DNA from 2 places in the Blautia stercoris genome. Region 2 is predicted to be linked to the other one. Evidence: riboswitches for the same ligand, from Rfam matches in the RefSeq annotation. Region 2 holds a riboswitch; the other holds the start of a gene.
What was found. A riboswitch is a leader RNA that binds a small molecule or an ion and turns the genes downstream of it on or off. The one in region 2 is predicted to bind thiamine pyrophosphate.
Positions count from the first base shown of each region.

Region 1: another riboswitch for thiamine pyrophosphate. It lies ahead of thiW (energy coupling factor transporter S component ThiW); the one in region 2 lies ahead of thiC (phosphomethylpyrimidine synthase ThiC).

Region 1 is NZ_BAAHYF010000002.1:740,967-748,587, forward strand. Features, by position in the region: gene ACYQ2D_RS13185 (glycoside hydrolase family 31 protein) at 1-190, shown strand, start outside; gene ACYQ2D_RS13190 (sugar O-acetyltransferase) at 263-865, shown strand; gene thiM (hydroxyethylthiazole kinase) at 903-1,721, opposite strand; gene thiW (energy coupling factor transporter S component ThiW) at 1,675-2,238, opposite strand; TPP riboswitch at 2,327-2,430, opposite strand; gene ACYQ2D_RS13205 (iron-containing alcohol dehydrogenase) at 2,547-3,725, shown strand; gene ACYQ2D_RS13210 (SulP family inorganic anion transporter) at 3,741-5,897, shown strand; gene ACYQ2D_RS13215 (MATE family efflux transporter) at 5,894-7,237, shown strand.
Region 2 is NZ_BAAHYF010000001.1:1,673,012-1,680,632, forward strand. Features, by position in the region: gene ACYQ2D_RS08090 (threonine aldolase family protein) at 164-1,201, shown strand; TPP riboswitch at 1,233-1,343, shown strand; gene thiC (phosphomethylpyrimidine synthase ThiC) at 1,444-2,751, shown strand; gene ACYQ2D_RS08100 (DUF488 family protein, N3 subclade) at 2,956-3,396, opposite strand; gene ACYQ2D_RS08105 (PD-(D/E)XK nuclease domain-containing protein) at 3,369-3,536, opposite strand; gene glgB (1,4-alpha-glucan branching protein GlgB) at 3,561-5,471, opposite strand; gene ACYQ2D_RS08115 (TetR/AcrR family transcriptional regulator) at 5,554-6,135, opposite strand; gene ACYQ2D_RS08120 (TatD family hydrolase) at 6,218-6,985, opposite strand; gene metG (methionine--tRNA ligase) at 7,083-7,621, opposite strand, start outside.

The DNA of each region.
Region 1 (7,621 bases), on a different contig from region 2:
AAGTTTGGCAGACCTTGCCCAGGAAGCTTATGAGATTTTAGAAAAAGCACAGATTTCTTATAATTTAAAATCAGATTTGTATAATCTTATTAAAGAACAGCAAAAAGGAGCGATTGCAACATTAGCTTCAATGGAATTAGAGCCGGCGATGTTTGGAGCACTGTGCGAGATTTTAACAGCAGAAAAATAAAAGAGAAATAAATTGTTTTTTGTATGCCGTTCTCTTATAATAAAAGCAGATAAACGAAAGGACGGATTTTTTATGGCAATGAAAGATAAGATGCATACAGGAGAATTGTATCTTCCGGGGGACGAGGAAATCTTAAAAGAACAGGAAAAATGTCTGGAACGCTTGTATGAGTTTAATCAGACCCGCCCGTCAGAGGGAGAAAAACGTCAGCAGATGTTAAAAGAAATGTTGGCAGAACTTGGCGAAAACTGTTATATTGAACCACCATTTCATGCAAACTTTGGTGGTCGTCATGTTCATTTTGGAAATAATGTGTATGCAAATTTTAACTTTACTGCAGTAGATGACACCCATATCTATGTTGGAGATTATACCATGTTTGGACCAAATGTTACACTTGCGACAGCGGGACATCCGATTTTACCGGAACTTCGCAAGCAGGCTTATCAGTATAATATGCCAATTCATATCGGAAGAAACTGCTGGCTTGGGAGCGGTGTCTGTGTAATGCCGGGAGTAACAATTGGAGACAATACAGTAATTGGTGCCGGAAGTGTAGTAACCAAAGATATTCCGGCAAATGTGGTTGCTTATGGAATACCGTGTAAGGTGATAGGAGAAATCAATGAGCATGACAAGGAATATTATTTCAAAGATCGGAAAATAGAGCTGTAATCATTATTCGAGGAGACCAAAAGTCTCCTCTTTATATTTAATACACGATTATTTTTGCAAGTGAATCTCGTTTTGCTTCGGTCAACTGATAGAAGGAATCCAATAGCTGAACCTGAAAAGACCCAGGAGCCATTGTCTTTTTTGCGGCGAGTTCTCCGGCAATTCCAAATTCAACAGTCGAAGTCAGAGCGGCGTTAAAAGCATTTGAGGCAGAGGCAAGATAGGAAGCACAGACCATCCCAAGCATACAGCCGGTTCCGGTAATATTTGCCATAGCGGGTGAACCATTTTGGACAAAGAAACACTCATCTTTTGATACAATCATGTCTTCTTTTCCGGTGATGAGAAAAACTGTATTCCATTCATCGGCTTTTTTCTGAAAGAGTTTGGTCAGTCTATTTCGATTTTCGTCGGTGATGGAATCTTTTTCTCCGGCGTCGATTCCGACAGCGTGGGATTCTTCCTCTATCATGGCAAGCAGTTCTGACATATTTCCCTTTAAAACCGAAGGGACATGAATTTTCAGTAATTCTTTTGCAAAATTTTTTCGAAGCGTACTGCATGCAGTTCCGACAAGGTCAAGAAGCACCGGAATTTCTTTTTGTACCGCAGTCTTTAACGCAATCGGCATGGCTTCCATTCTTGCATCAGTAATATTTCCAAGATTTAAAGCAAGAACCTGTGCAGTGCTTGTAATTTCAGCAACTTCAAGCGGGTGTTCTGCCATAATCGGGCGTGCGCCGGAGGCAAGAACGATATTTGCACAGTCATGGATGGAAATTGGATTGGTAATGCAGTGAATCAGTGGTTTAGTGAGTCGATTTTGTTCTTTTAGATTTTCTAACTTTTTTATCATAAACTTTTGCTCCAAGATTTCTTTGAAACTCGGCAAGAACACCTGCCTGACTTAAGGTTTTTAAGAAGAACCAGGCAACTGTTCCGCCCATTGTCGTAGCAGCTAAAAACATTGGGGTATAGTAAAATGCGGTTAAACCGCCTCTTCCCATAAGAATTGCCATAACAGGGTAAGAAACCAGAGAACCGATAATTCCGGTTCCAAAGATTTCACCTAAGACAGCGCAGATGATTTTACCACCGGAAGCCCGATAAAAGACACCGGATAAAAATGCTCCAAATACGGCTCCGGTTAAGGCAAGCGGAGGAATTCCCATCATCATCATACGGATGATTCCGATTAAAGTTGCGCATAGAAGGGAATACCAAGGTCCAAGAAGCACGGAGCAGACAATGTTAATAAAATGTGCAGTCGGACACATTCCTTCGATTCTTAGAATCGGAGAGATGACAACACCGATGGCAACTAACATGGCAAGCATAACCATGCGAAGTAAGTGAGAATGTTCTGTTTTCATAAAGCGTATCCTTTCTTTATTTATAAAAATTTTTTGAATAAAGTAAAAATGCCCTGGATTTGGAAATCCGGAGCAGATATGGTTAAAATTATAAATTCTTATGATTTCCTACGCTGGTATTATCCAAATCAGGTGCGGTCGAAGCTAATATCTTCCTCTCAGCCTGTCACACAAGCTCCCGTATTGTTTCTACTTAAATCGTAAAAAGATTATCACAATAGAAATGTAAAGTCAACTTGTATTCTGAAAACACAGGTATTATACTTATAACAACTCAAAAAGTAAGAAAATAACAGGAGGATCAGAGGATGTTTCACTTTAATTATTATGCACCCACACAGGTAGTATTTGGAAAAGACACAGAAGAAAAGACAGGAGAACTTGTAAAGGCACAAAACTGTAAAAAAGTTTTGATTCATTACGGAAGTGGAAGTGTAAAACGGACGGGATTGTTAGACCGCGTAAAACAGGCATTGGAAAAAGAAAACCTTGCATATACAGAACTGGGCGGAGTGGTTCCGAATCCAAGACTTTCGCTTGTAAAGGAAGGAATTGAACTTTGCAAAAAAGAAGGTGTTGATTTTATCCTGGCAGTCGGCGGAGGAAGTGTCATTGACTCTGCAAAGGCAATCGGATATGGAGTTGCAAATGGTGGTGATGTATGGGATTTTTATTCTCATAAAAGAAGTGCGGCAGGCTGTCTGCCAATCGGTGTTATTTTAACCATTTCAGCAACAGGAAGTGAGATGAGTGATTCTTCTGTTATCACAAATGAAGATGGATGGATTAAAACCGGATATCACAGTGAATACTGCCGTCCGAAGTTTGCGATTATGAATCCGGAACTGACTATGACGCTGCCGGATTATCAGACTGCATGCGGATGCACCGATATTTTAATGCATACAATGGAGCGTTATTTTACCAAAGGGGAAAATATGGAGCTGACAGACAGCATTGCCGAAGCATTGATGCGTACAGTGATTGAAAATACAAAGATCTTAAAAGAAAATCCAAAAGATTACAATGCCAGAGCTGAAGTAATGTGGGCAGGAAGTCTTTCTCATAACGGCTTAACCGGATGTGGAAATGGTGGAAATGATTTTGCAACACATGCACTGGAACATGAACTTGGCGGTATGTATGATGTGGCACATGGAGCAGGACTTGCAGCACTTTGGGGAAGCTGGGCCAGATATGTCTATAAAGAAATTCCGGAACGTTTCCACAAATTTGCAGTGCGGGTAATGGGACTTGAAGATACCGGAGATGCAGAGGAAATGGCAGTGCATGGAATTGAAGCAATGGAGGCATTTTTCCGTGAAATAAAGATGCCGACCAATCTTCGTGAGCTGGGGCTGACTCCGAGTGAAGAAGAATTAAAAGAACTGGCACATAAATGCAGTTTAAATACAGGCGGACATAAGGGCTCTGCAAAAGTATTATATGAGGCAGATATGCTGGCAATCTATGAAATGGCAAAATAATAAGGAATGAAACGTATGAAGGGTTTATTATTTCCGACATTAAAAAATTATAAAAAAGAATACTTAAAAAAAGATATTTTTTCAGGAATTATTATGGCAGCGGTGTCGATTCCGATTTCGATGGGATATGCACAGATTGCAGGACTTCCGGCAGTCTATGGACTTTATGGTTCGGTCTTTCCGATTTTATTCTTTGCACTGTTTTCTACTTCAAAACAGTTTATCTTTGGTGTAGATGCTGCACCGGCAGCGATTGTGGGAGCAGCACTTGTTTCACTTGGGATTGAGAGTGGAAGTAAAGAGGCAATGCAGTATGTGCCTGTGATTGCGCTTTTAACCGGACTATGGCTGTTGTTGTTTTATTTTCTAAAAGCCGGCAGGATTGTAGATTTTATTTCAACACCGGTTATGGGGGGATTTATCAGCGGAATTGCACTTACGATTATTTTAATGCAGATACCAAAGATATTAGGAGGTAAGGCAGGTTCAGGAGAATTACCGGAACTTGCTCACCATATTTTTGAAACCTGTAAGGAAATTAACTGGTTGTCAGTTGCACTTGGAGTCGGAGCGTTGGTTTTTCTTCGGCTGGCTGGGAAACTGATTCCGAAATTTCCGATGGCAATTGTGATTATGGCGGTTGGAGTGATAGCAACGTTGCTATTTCATGTGGATGAACGAGGAGTAGTTTTGCTTGATGCAGTAGAGAGTGGTCTTCCGAAATTTCATATGTTTCAATTTGCAGGGATTGACTGGACGCAGGCGGCAGGGCGAAGTCTGATGATAGCTGCGGTTATCATGTCAGAAACCTTATTATCAGAAAATAATTTTGCTTTAAAAAATGGATATAAGATTGATGAGAATAAAGAAATTTTGGCCTGCTCAATGGGAAATCTTGCGGCTGCGTGTGTGGGTTGCTGCCCGGTAAATGGAAGTATTTCAAGAACTTCAATGAATGAGCAGTATGAAGGGAAAACACAGGCAGTTTCGATTACAGCAGGTGCAGTGATGGCAGTTGTTTTAGTCTGTGCAACCGGTTTTATCGGTTATCTTCCGGTGCCAGTGTTAACTGCGATTGTGATTTCAGCACTTATGAATGTGGTGGAATTGCATCTGGCAATTCGCTTATTTAAAGTAAGTCGGAATGAATTTTATATATTTGTAGCAGCGTGCATCAGTGTTTTGTTTTTGGGAACCATTTATGGTGTTGTAATCGGATTGTTACTTTCTTTTATAGCAGTTGTGTTACGAGCAACCAATCCGCCTCGTGCTTTTTATGGTATGATTCCAGGCAAGGAAGCCTATTATGATTTAAAACGAAACCGCAATGCTTATCCGATTAAAAATACAATTATTTATCGATTCAGCGAAAATCTGTTTTTTGCAAACATTAAGATTTTCCAGTCCGATATTGAAAGCAGCATCAAAGAAGATACAAAAGTAGTCATTGTAGATGCAGGAGCAATCAACAGTATAGATATCACAGCGGCAGATCGTCTGGAAATGATGGCAAAAAACTTTGACAAACAGGGAATTCATTTTTATATCACAGAACATTCCGAAAATGTAAATGAACAGATGAGAAGCCTTGGAATTGGACATTTAATTGAAGAAGGAAAAGTCCGCCGAACCATTCTTGCAGCTTTGCATGATGCCGGAATTTCTTCTCCATGTCCACTTGAAATTCCGGAAAAGGTGCATGCAGTACATGAGGCAATGATACCGGCAGAAGAGGAAAATACCTTAGAAGAATTTGCCTGGGCCTTTGGTGATGATGCAGTAGAAGAAATTGAAAAGAAAGTGCATCAGGTGATGGAACAGCTGCATAAACTGCCGGATTTGGAGCGCCTTGCAGAGCTTGGAATTGAAGAAAAACTTAAAAACTGGCATTCGCTTGGAGCAATTGATGAGGATGAAATATTAAGAAGAATGGAATTGCATTTAGATGAACTTCCGGAAAACTTAAGAGGAGATCGCAAAGTAATTCTGCAATTGATTGAAAAACGAAGACGTAAAATTGAGCAGCAGTTATTGATTCATCATCCAGAGATTGTGGAGCACTTGAAGAAGAGCAGGGAAAGACTTGAAAAGAGACTGGAAAAGCAAAATCCGGAAGCGGCAAGAAAATTACATAAATGGGAAGAGGAGATTCGGGAGAAGAAAGAACCATGAAAAAGCGGGGTTTTTACAAAAACTTTTTTTCAATTTATATTTTATTAGTACTCCAAAATGTGTTAACGCTTAGTGTCAACTTGACAGATAATATTATGCTGGGCGCTTACAGCGAAATCTCATTATCCGGTGTCACAGCGGTTAATCAAATCCAGTTTATATTTCAGCAGATGTTATCCGCATTTGCTGAAGGTGCCGTCATTTTAGGTAGCCAGTATTTTGGCAAAAAGGATACCGGTTCGATTAAAAAAATCGGCAATGTTGCAATGCGTTTTGGGATTGGAATTGCCTTGATTTTGTTTGGAATTGTGACCTTTTTTCCGATCCCGGTAATGCATATTTTTACAACAGAGACCACAATTGTAAAGGAAGGCTGTGTGTATCTTTCTATCATTCGATTTACGTATCTGTTTTTTGCAGTTACGACGATTTTGCTGGCTACGCTTCGTACAGTACAGGTAGTAAAAATTGCCTTGATGTTATCGATTGTTACGTTAGTGGTTAATTACGGAATTAACTATACCTTAATTTTTGGAAGGTTTGGCGCACCGAGGCTGGGTGTGACAGGTGCAGCAATTGGAACTTTGGTCGCTCGAATCTTAGAATGTGGAATTGTTATTTTTTATAGTATAAGAAAAGAAAAGATCTTAGATTTAAAATTCCGGGATTACTTTCAGCAAATGGATCGAGAAATCATTGCAGATTATGGAAAAGTAACTCGACCAATGTTTTTGGTGCAAAGTCTTTGGGGCATCAATACTGCACTTCAAACTGCAATTTTAGGTCATATGACTGCACGTGCAATTGCGGCCAACAGTGTTGCCTCCAACCTGTTTCTTTTAGTGAAATCAGCAGCAGTCGGTGCGTGCTCCACAGCTTCTGTTATCATTGGAAAAGCAGTTGGAGAGGGAGATGAAGTGCAAGTGATTCGGTATTCCAAGCAACTCCAAAAGCTGTTTTTAGCAATTGGAATTTGTTCCGGGGTTACCTTATATTTCTTGCGAATTCCAATTCTTGGAATTTATAATTTATCCGAAGAGACAAGAGCGATGGCGAACAGTTTTCTTATTATTTTAAGTGCCGTCTGTGTAGGAATGTCTTATCAGATGCCGACCAATAATGGAATTATAAGAGGCGGCGGAAGTCCTCAGATTGTAGCAAAGATTGATATTATCAGTATATGGGGGATTGTGCTTCCGATTTCTTTCCTTGCAGCGTTTGTATTTAAGGCGTCGCCGCAAATTGTGGTGTGTTGCTTAAATGCGGATCAGTGGTTTAAATGTGTTCCGGCGTTTTTGATCGTTAATTATGGAAAGTGGATTCGGAAGTTAACCAGATAAAAGATTTCTTGCAATTAAAAAAAACCTATGTTATACTAAAAAATACATGAATGCGAAAATTGTTTTCATGCAAATATTTGCCCACCAAGAAATTGGTTAAGCCCATACGGACAGGCGGGGCAGCTGCCGACTGCGGTGAAAGACCGCATTATTGATTGAGTTAGAAGCTCAAATTTTATAAGTTGTGTGCAGGAGAGTAACCTGCGACCCTCTCAGATAGAGATATCACTTGTGAAACGGTCAATAAGAGTAGTTTTAGCAAATATTTGCTGGCGGAAGCGTCAACGATAAGCTCTGAAAGAAAATGGTTTTTGCAAATATGCATAAGGATGCATAGTGTATAAACTTAAAATGACTTTTGTAGAATGATACTACAGGACAGGT
Region 2 (7,621 bases):
TCCGCCCCTGTTTATCATCTATTTTAGGATTTTACCACAACTAACTCGAAATTGTCCAGTCCATCGTCAATTAATTTTCTCTTCTAAATCTTTTCACTTTCTTTTTACGAAAATTGTGTTAGAATGAGATGAAAGATGTTGTTGAAAAAAGGGGATTTTTATTATGTACAGTTTTCAGAATGATTACAGCGAAGGAGCACATCCAAATATTCTTCGCGCACTTGAAACCATCAACTACCACCAGAATAATTCTTACGGATTAGACGAGCATTGCGATAATGCCCGCGATAAAATCCAGGAAGCACTGGAAAATTATGGAGTTGATATTCATTTTATTACCGGAGGAACGCTGACAAATCTTACGTTTCTTTCGCATGCTCTGCGCCCTTATGAGGCAGTCATCAGTGCGGATACCGGTCATATTAATACACACGAAACCGGAGCGATCGAAGCAAGCGGACATAAAGTGCTCTCTATTCCTTGTACCGATGGAAAACTGACTGCTGACCTGATTCGTCCGGTCTTAAAACAGCACGAAAATGAGCATTGGGTAGAACCTCGTCTGGTCTATATTTCTCTCCCAACCGAACTCGGAACCGTCTACACAAAAGAAGAACTTGAGAAACTTTATCAGTTCTGCAAACGCCATAATCTGTATCTTTATATCGATGGTGCACGTCTTGCCATGGCACTTGCTGTAGAAGAAACACAGCTGACCTTAAAAGATCTGCCGGATTTATGCGATGCCTTTTATATTGGCGGTACAAAAAACGGAGCAATGTTTGGTGAAGCACTCATTTTAGTAAACGATGATTTAAAAGACCATTTCCGTTTTAATATGAAACAGCGTGGTGCGATTCTCGCCAAGGGTTGGATGATTGGCGTACAGTTTGAAGAACTTTTCCAGGATAATTTATATCTCGAACTTGGAAAACGCAGTGTGGCACTTGCACAGCGTTTAAAAGAAGGCTTTATCGACTGCAAGATTCCATTTTTATGCGATTCACCTACCAATCAGCTTTTCCCGATTTTCCCGAATGAATTCGCCAAAAAAATCAATGAGAATTATGTCACAACTTTCCAGTGCAAACCGGATGAAAACCATACCTGTCTTCGTTTCTGCACCTCTTGGGCGACAAATGAACAGGCTGTTGAAGATTTTATCAAAGATTTAAAACAGTGGTCTTATATCTATGCTTGACAAATATCAGAATAGACGATATGATATAAAAAACAAAGAAAAGGGGAGCTGACGCGTCGGCTGAGAAGAAATACGAACGGATTTCGACCCTATGAACCTGATACGGATAATGCCGGCGTAGGAAGCATATTTTATGTGAATGATTAAGGTGTACCTGTCGGGGGTGCACCTTTTTTTATTAGCTAAACGTCTTCAAACAAAAGCTTATCAATCTAAATGCGAAAGGAGAATCAACCGTAATCATGGAATACACAACACAGATGGATGCCGCAAGAAAAGGCATTATCACAAAAGAAATGGAAATCGCAGCAAAAAAAGAAAACATGGATGTCAAAGAATTAATGGAATATATGGCAAAAGGCCAGGTTATCATTCCTTGTAACAAACTCCATACTTCAATCGAACCAAACGCAATCGGTTCTATGCTCAAAACTAAGATCAATGTAAACCTTGGAATTTCCAGAGACTGGAAAGACATGGATATGGAAATCGAAAAAGTAAACAATGCAGTCAAAATGGGGGCTGAATCTATCATGGATTTAAGCTCTTACGGAGATACCCGCACCTTCCGTAAACGTCTTACCAAAGAATGTCCGGCTATGATCGGTACTGTTCCGATTTATGACGCAGTTGTTTATTATCACAAACCATTAAAAGAAATCACTTCCAAAGAATGGATTGATATCGTGCGTATGCATGCGGAAGATGGAGTTGACTTTATGACCATTCACTGTGGTATCAATAAAGCCACCGCAGGACGTTTCAAAGCAAACCGTCGTCTTACCAATATCGTTTCTCGTGGTGGTTCTATCATTTTTGCATGGATGGAAATGACCGGTGAAGAAAACCCATTCTATGAACATTATGATGAAATTCTTGACATTTGTCGTGAATACGACATCACTATGAGTCTTGGAGATGCCTGCCGTCCAGGATGTTTAAAAGATGCTTCTGATATCTCCCAGATTGAAGAACTTGTTACTTTAGGCGAACTGACTGCACGGGCATGGGAAAAAGACGTACAGGTTATGGTAGAAGGTCCTGGCCATATGCCAATGAACCAGATTGCCGCAAATATGGAAATCCAGAAAACCATCTGCAAGGGTGCACCTTTCTATGTGCTCGGACCTTTAGTAACAGATATTGCTCCAGGCTATGACCATATCACAGCTGCAATCGGTGGTGCAATCGCTGCCGCATCCGGAGCTTCCTTCCTTTGCTATGTAACTCCTGCAGAGCATCTGCGTCTGCCAAGCCTTGATGACGTAAAAGAAGGCATCATCGCTTCCAGAATTGCAGCACATGCCGCTGATATTGCAAAAGGCGTAAAAGGTGCCATCGAATGGGATCACCAGATGAGCCTTGCAAGAAAGAAATTAGATTGGGAGGAAATGTTTGATATCTGTATTGACCCGGAAAAAGCAAGACGCTACCGCGCCGAAGCCAAACCGGAAAAAGAAGATACCTGCAGTATGTGTGGAAACTTCTGTGCTGTAAAAAATATGAACCGTATCTTAGATGGGGAAATTGTAAATATTTACGATGAATGATACTACAACTGATAAAATGACAACAATGGAGTTTTTGGCTCAAACCAAAAACTCCATTGTTGTCATGTGGATATTCGCAATCCGCTTCGCTACTTGCTCATAACCAAATAGCTGCTACGCAGCTTATCAGAAGGGGCTTGCCCCCTCCTGATACAAGCAAGTCCCCACCCCTGCTTATTGCTTTTCGCAATTGAAGCAGGGGACTTACTTGATTTGGTTAAAATATTTGATATACTCTGCTTTCGTTTCTATTTTTGCTCCCATTCCAAGCAATATTCCCGCTATAATGCTTCTATGACAAAGCGCTTCTTCCTCACAGTAACATCCCAGTATGATATTTTTTTCTCTGCTTTTTTCACACAACCATCCAAGCTTCTCTAGCGCGCTTTGATTCTTTACAAGGTCGTCTAAAAAATGAGGTACATAAACGGTTTGAAAATATTCTTCATCAAAGATTCCAAGGTGGAACGCCTTTCTGTATGCTTTAAATACTTCCTTTGAAGGACTCAGTTCCTGCACCAGCTTTTCTGTTGTGGGAGTTGAGTCTGGGGAACGGACAATCCACCAGACTTCATCATATTTTGTTTCATCAATTTTTGGGATACATCCGGTATAAATTATGACAACTCGCCTCTTCTTACACAACACTTCTTCGTCTGAAATGCAATTCCATATTTCAGAATCTGTTCGATTCCTTCTTTCTCCAACATTTGTGTATATCTCTTTTCGTCTATCTGTTTTAATGCTTCTTTACAATCTTTTTCTACGGAGTTTTCAGACCCCAAAAGTCCAAAAACTCCGTCCTCTAATTAATATGTAAATACAGCAACTCCATAAGCCGGTAATGGATATGCGAAAGAAAATTCTCTTCCATCACATTCTTTTTTCTGTGCCATATAAACGGTTTTCTCTACCGGCACATTCCCGCCAAATTTCGGGTCTTTACTGTTTAATACCAGACGGTACTGTTTCTTTTTCGGAACACCGACACGATAATCATCTCTCGCTACCGGTGTACAGTTAATGACAAACAACAGATTATTTCTTCCTGTCGGTGATTTTCTGATAAAGCTGTAAATGCTTCTGCTGGCATCATCCGCATTAATCCACTCAAATGCCCCCTCTGTGTGGTCTGTTGCATAAAGTGCCGGATATTTTTTATACATTTTCAAAAGCTCTTTTACATAGTCTCTTAACTCACGATGGCTGGACTCTGCTGTTAAATACCAGTCGAGTTCTCTTGCTTCGCTCCACTCCTGATACTGTCCAAATTCCTGACCCATAAAGAGCAGTTTTTTACCCGGATGTCCAAGCATATAAGAATAACCGACTTTTAAGTTTTCGATTTTATCCTGTCCAAGTCCCGGCATTTTATTAATCATGGAGCATTTTAAATGAACCACTTCATCATGTGATAATACCAGCACATAATTCTCACTGTATGCGTAAGTCAGAGAGAACGTCATCTTATGATGATTGTATTGACGGAAATACGGATCTAACTTCATATATTCAAGGAAATCATGCATCCATCCCATATTCCATTTTAAGCTGAATCCTAAACCGCCGTCTTCCGGATGTGCGGTTACTTTCGGCCATGCTGTAGACTCTTCGGCAATCATGACCGTTCCTTTATTTCTTCCAAGCACGACTGTATTTAAATGTTTGAAAAATTCAATCGCTTCTAAGTTTTTATTTTCTCCGTATTTATTCGGAACCCACTGTCCATTTTCTCTTCCGTAATCCAGATACAGCATGGAAGCCACCGCATCTACACGAAGTCCGTCAATGTGATACTGTTCCATCCAGAACAGCGCATTTGCAATCAAAAAGTTCTTTACTTCATTTTTTTCATAATCAAATACTTTTGTACCCCAGTCCGGATGTTCACCCTTTCTCGGGTCTGCATATTCATAAGTCGGTGTGCCGTCAAAATCAGCCAGTCCATGAGCATCTTTCGGAAAATGCGCCGGTACCCAGTCTAAGATAACACCGATTTTATTTTTATGCATGTAATTGACAAAATACTGGAAATCATCCGGTGTGCCATATCTGGAAGTCGGTGCATAATATCCGGTTACCTGATAGCCCCAGGAGCCATCAAATGGATGTTCTGCAATTCCCATTAATTCTACATGGGTATAGCCCATATCTTTTACATATTCTGCCAGAGAATGTGCAAGTTCTCTGTAATTATAGAATCCATCTTCATCATGTTCATTCTGAGGATGTTTTCTCCATGAACCCGGATGTACTTCATAAATGGACATCGCATTTTTATTTACATCATAGTTCTGACGATTTTTCATCCATACAGAATCATTCCATTTAAAGTTTGTGATATCATAAACGCGGGAAGCATTTCCCGGACGTTTTTCTGCATAATTTGCATAAGGGTCAGCCTTATAAAGCAGTTCTCCTGATGGTGATGTGATACAGAATTTATATAAGTCTCCAGATTTGACTCCTGGTATGAAAAGCTGATAAATTCCCATGTCATTATCACATTTCATAATGTTTTCATTTGGGTCCCATCCATTAAAATCTCCAACTACCGCTACTTCCTGTGCACGAGGAGCCCATACTGCGAAATAAACGCCGTCTTTTCCTTTCTGTTTTGTCGGATGTGCTCCCATGAGTTTATAAATCTCATAATGTGTTCCCTGACCGAACAGATAACGGTCCATTTCCGTAATCTTTAAAGTTTGATTTTTCGCCATAAGCTTTCCCCTTCTTTAAACTGATAATTTTCTATCATTTATATTTTTATTTTTTCTTTTTCTGTCAAACCCCGCAGCCATTTCAGGTATAAATCCCATGTAAAAACTGATGCACAATCTCATACGTTGTCTCATTCGAAATGTGAAACGTCTCGCCTTCTTTCAGACTGTAATTTACAGTCAGAATGTGGTGATTTAATACACCGGTAAATCCAACCGCAAATAATTCCTGACGTCCTCTCATATTTCCAAGCTGTCCTGCCGCATCTTCAAAAATTTTAACCATCATTCTATAATGCCGCTCAATCAGAGGTGCAACCACCTGATAAGCTTCATTTTCTCTTCCCAGATAAAAAAGAGACAGCATGAATAAATAGAATTTCTGATGCTTGCTACAATAATCAAAAAATGTGCGCGCAACACGATAAAGCACGTCTTTTAAATCTCCGCTTTTATTAATTGCGTCCAGGATTTCATCCTCTAACTGCTGATATCCACTCTGTAGCAGATTTTCAAGCAGTCCCCGTTTGCTTCCAAAATAGTAATACAGCGTTGGTTTGGTAATCCCTGCAGTGTTTACAATTTCCTGTACCCCAACTGCGTCATATCCTCTTGCATAAAAAAGGTTCAACGCTGACTTTTTTATCAATTCTTTATTATCCATAAACTGCCCTCCGGCTGTCTGCATGTCTTCGTTGTACTCTATTATACCAATCGGTATATTAAAAAGCAAGCCTTGTTCTTCTTTATTTTACACCAAATAATTTCTGCGCATTTTTCTTCGTTGTCTCGACAACTTCTTCATAAGAAATTTTTTTAATTCTCGCAATTTCCTCTGCCACATAATTTAAATACAACGAGCAGTTACGTTTTCCACGATACGGTTCCGGCGCCAGATAAGGCGAATCCGTCTCAAGCAGTAAATAATCAAGCGGTGCATATTCTACCACTTCTTTTAATTTCTTTGCATTTTTAAATGTGACAACACCGCCGATTCCAAGATAATATCCCATATTCATATATTCTTTTGCATGTTCTAAAGAATAGGAATAACAGTGAATCACTCCTCTTAAATAATCCGCCCTCTCTGCCTTCATCAAATCCATGGTATCTTTTGCCGCATTTCTGCTGTGTACAATAATCGGCAGGCTCATCTCTTTTGCTAAATCCATCTGACGCACAAACCATTTCTTCTGAATTTCATGGCTCTCTTTATCCCAGTAGTAATCCAGGCCGATTTCACCGACGGCAACTGTCTTTTCTTTTTCACAAAGCTTACGCATCCATGCGATTTTTTCTTCATCCAAATCTCCGACTTCATCCGGATGAACACCGATTGCGCCATAGACAAACGGATAACGTTCCATCAAGGTTACCGTTTCTCTTACCCCTCTAAGGCTTGCCCCAACATTGATAATGGTATCAATTCCATGTTCATGCATCGCCCAAATCAGGCTGTCCCTGTCCCCATCAAACGCCTCGTCATCATAGTGTGCATGTGTTTCAAATATCATTTCTTTCTCCTTTTTAGGAAAAGACCCCCATAGTCCGATTTTCATCTTACCTATGGAGGTCTGTTGTAATTTATATATCAGAAAGTTTTCTCTTATTTTAGCAGATTTCTGCACCTGCCGGCATCTCTTTATCTGGTGTCATTAATGCCAATGTACCATTTTCATCCTCTGCGCATAACAGCATACCTTCAGAAAGTACACCTGCAAGTTTTGCCGGTTTTAAGTTTACCAATACCATTACTTTCTTTCCAACCATATCCTCTGGTTTGTAATTGGACTTGATTCCAGATACAATCTGTTTTACCTGATTTCCGATTTTTACCTGAGAACAAAGCAGTTTCTTGGATTTCTTCACTTCTTCACAGGCAATAATTTCACCTACCTGGAATTGCATTTTCATGAAATCATCAAATGTAATTTCCGGTTTTGCTTCAATTTCGATTACCGGTTCTTCTTTCTTTTCTTCTGCTGTTCCGACTTTCTCGGCTTCTTCTTTCTTCATTGCCTCTACTTTTTCCATCACTTCTTTGATATCAAGACGAGCAAAGAGAATTTCCGGTTTTTCTGTTACTTTGTTTCCAGCCGGATATAAACCAAATGTATCAAGTTCTTCATAAGTTCTCTTTGGTGCATTTA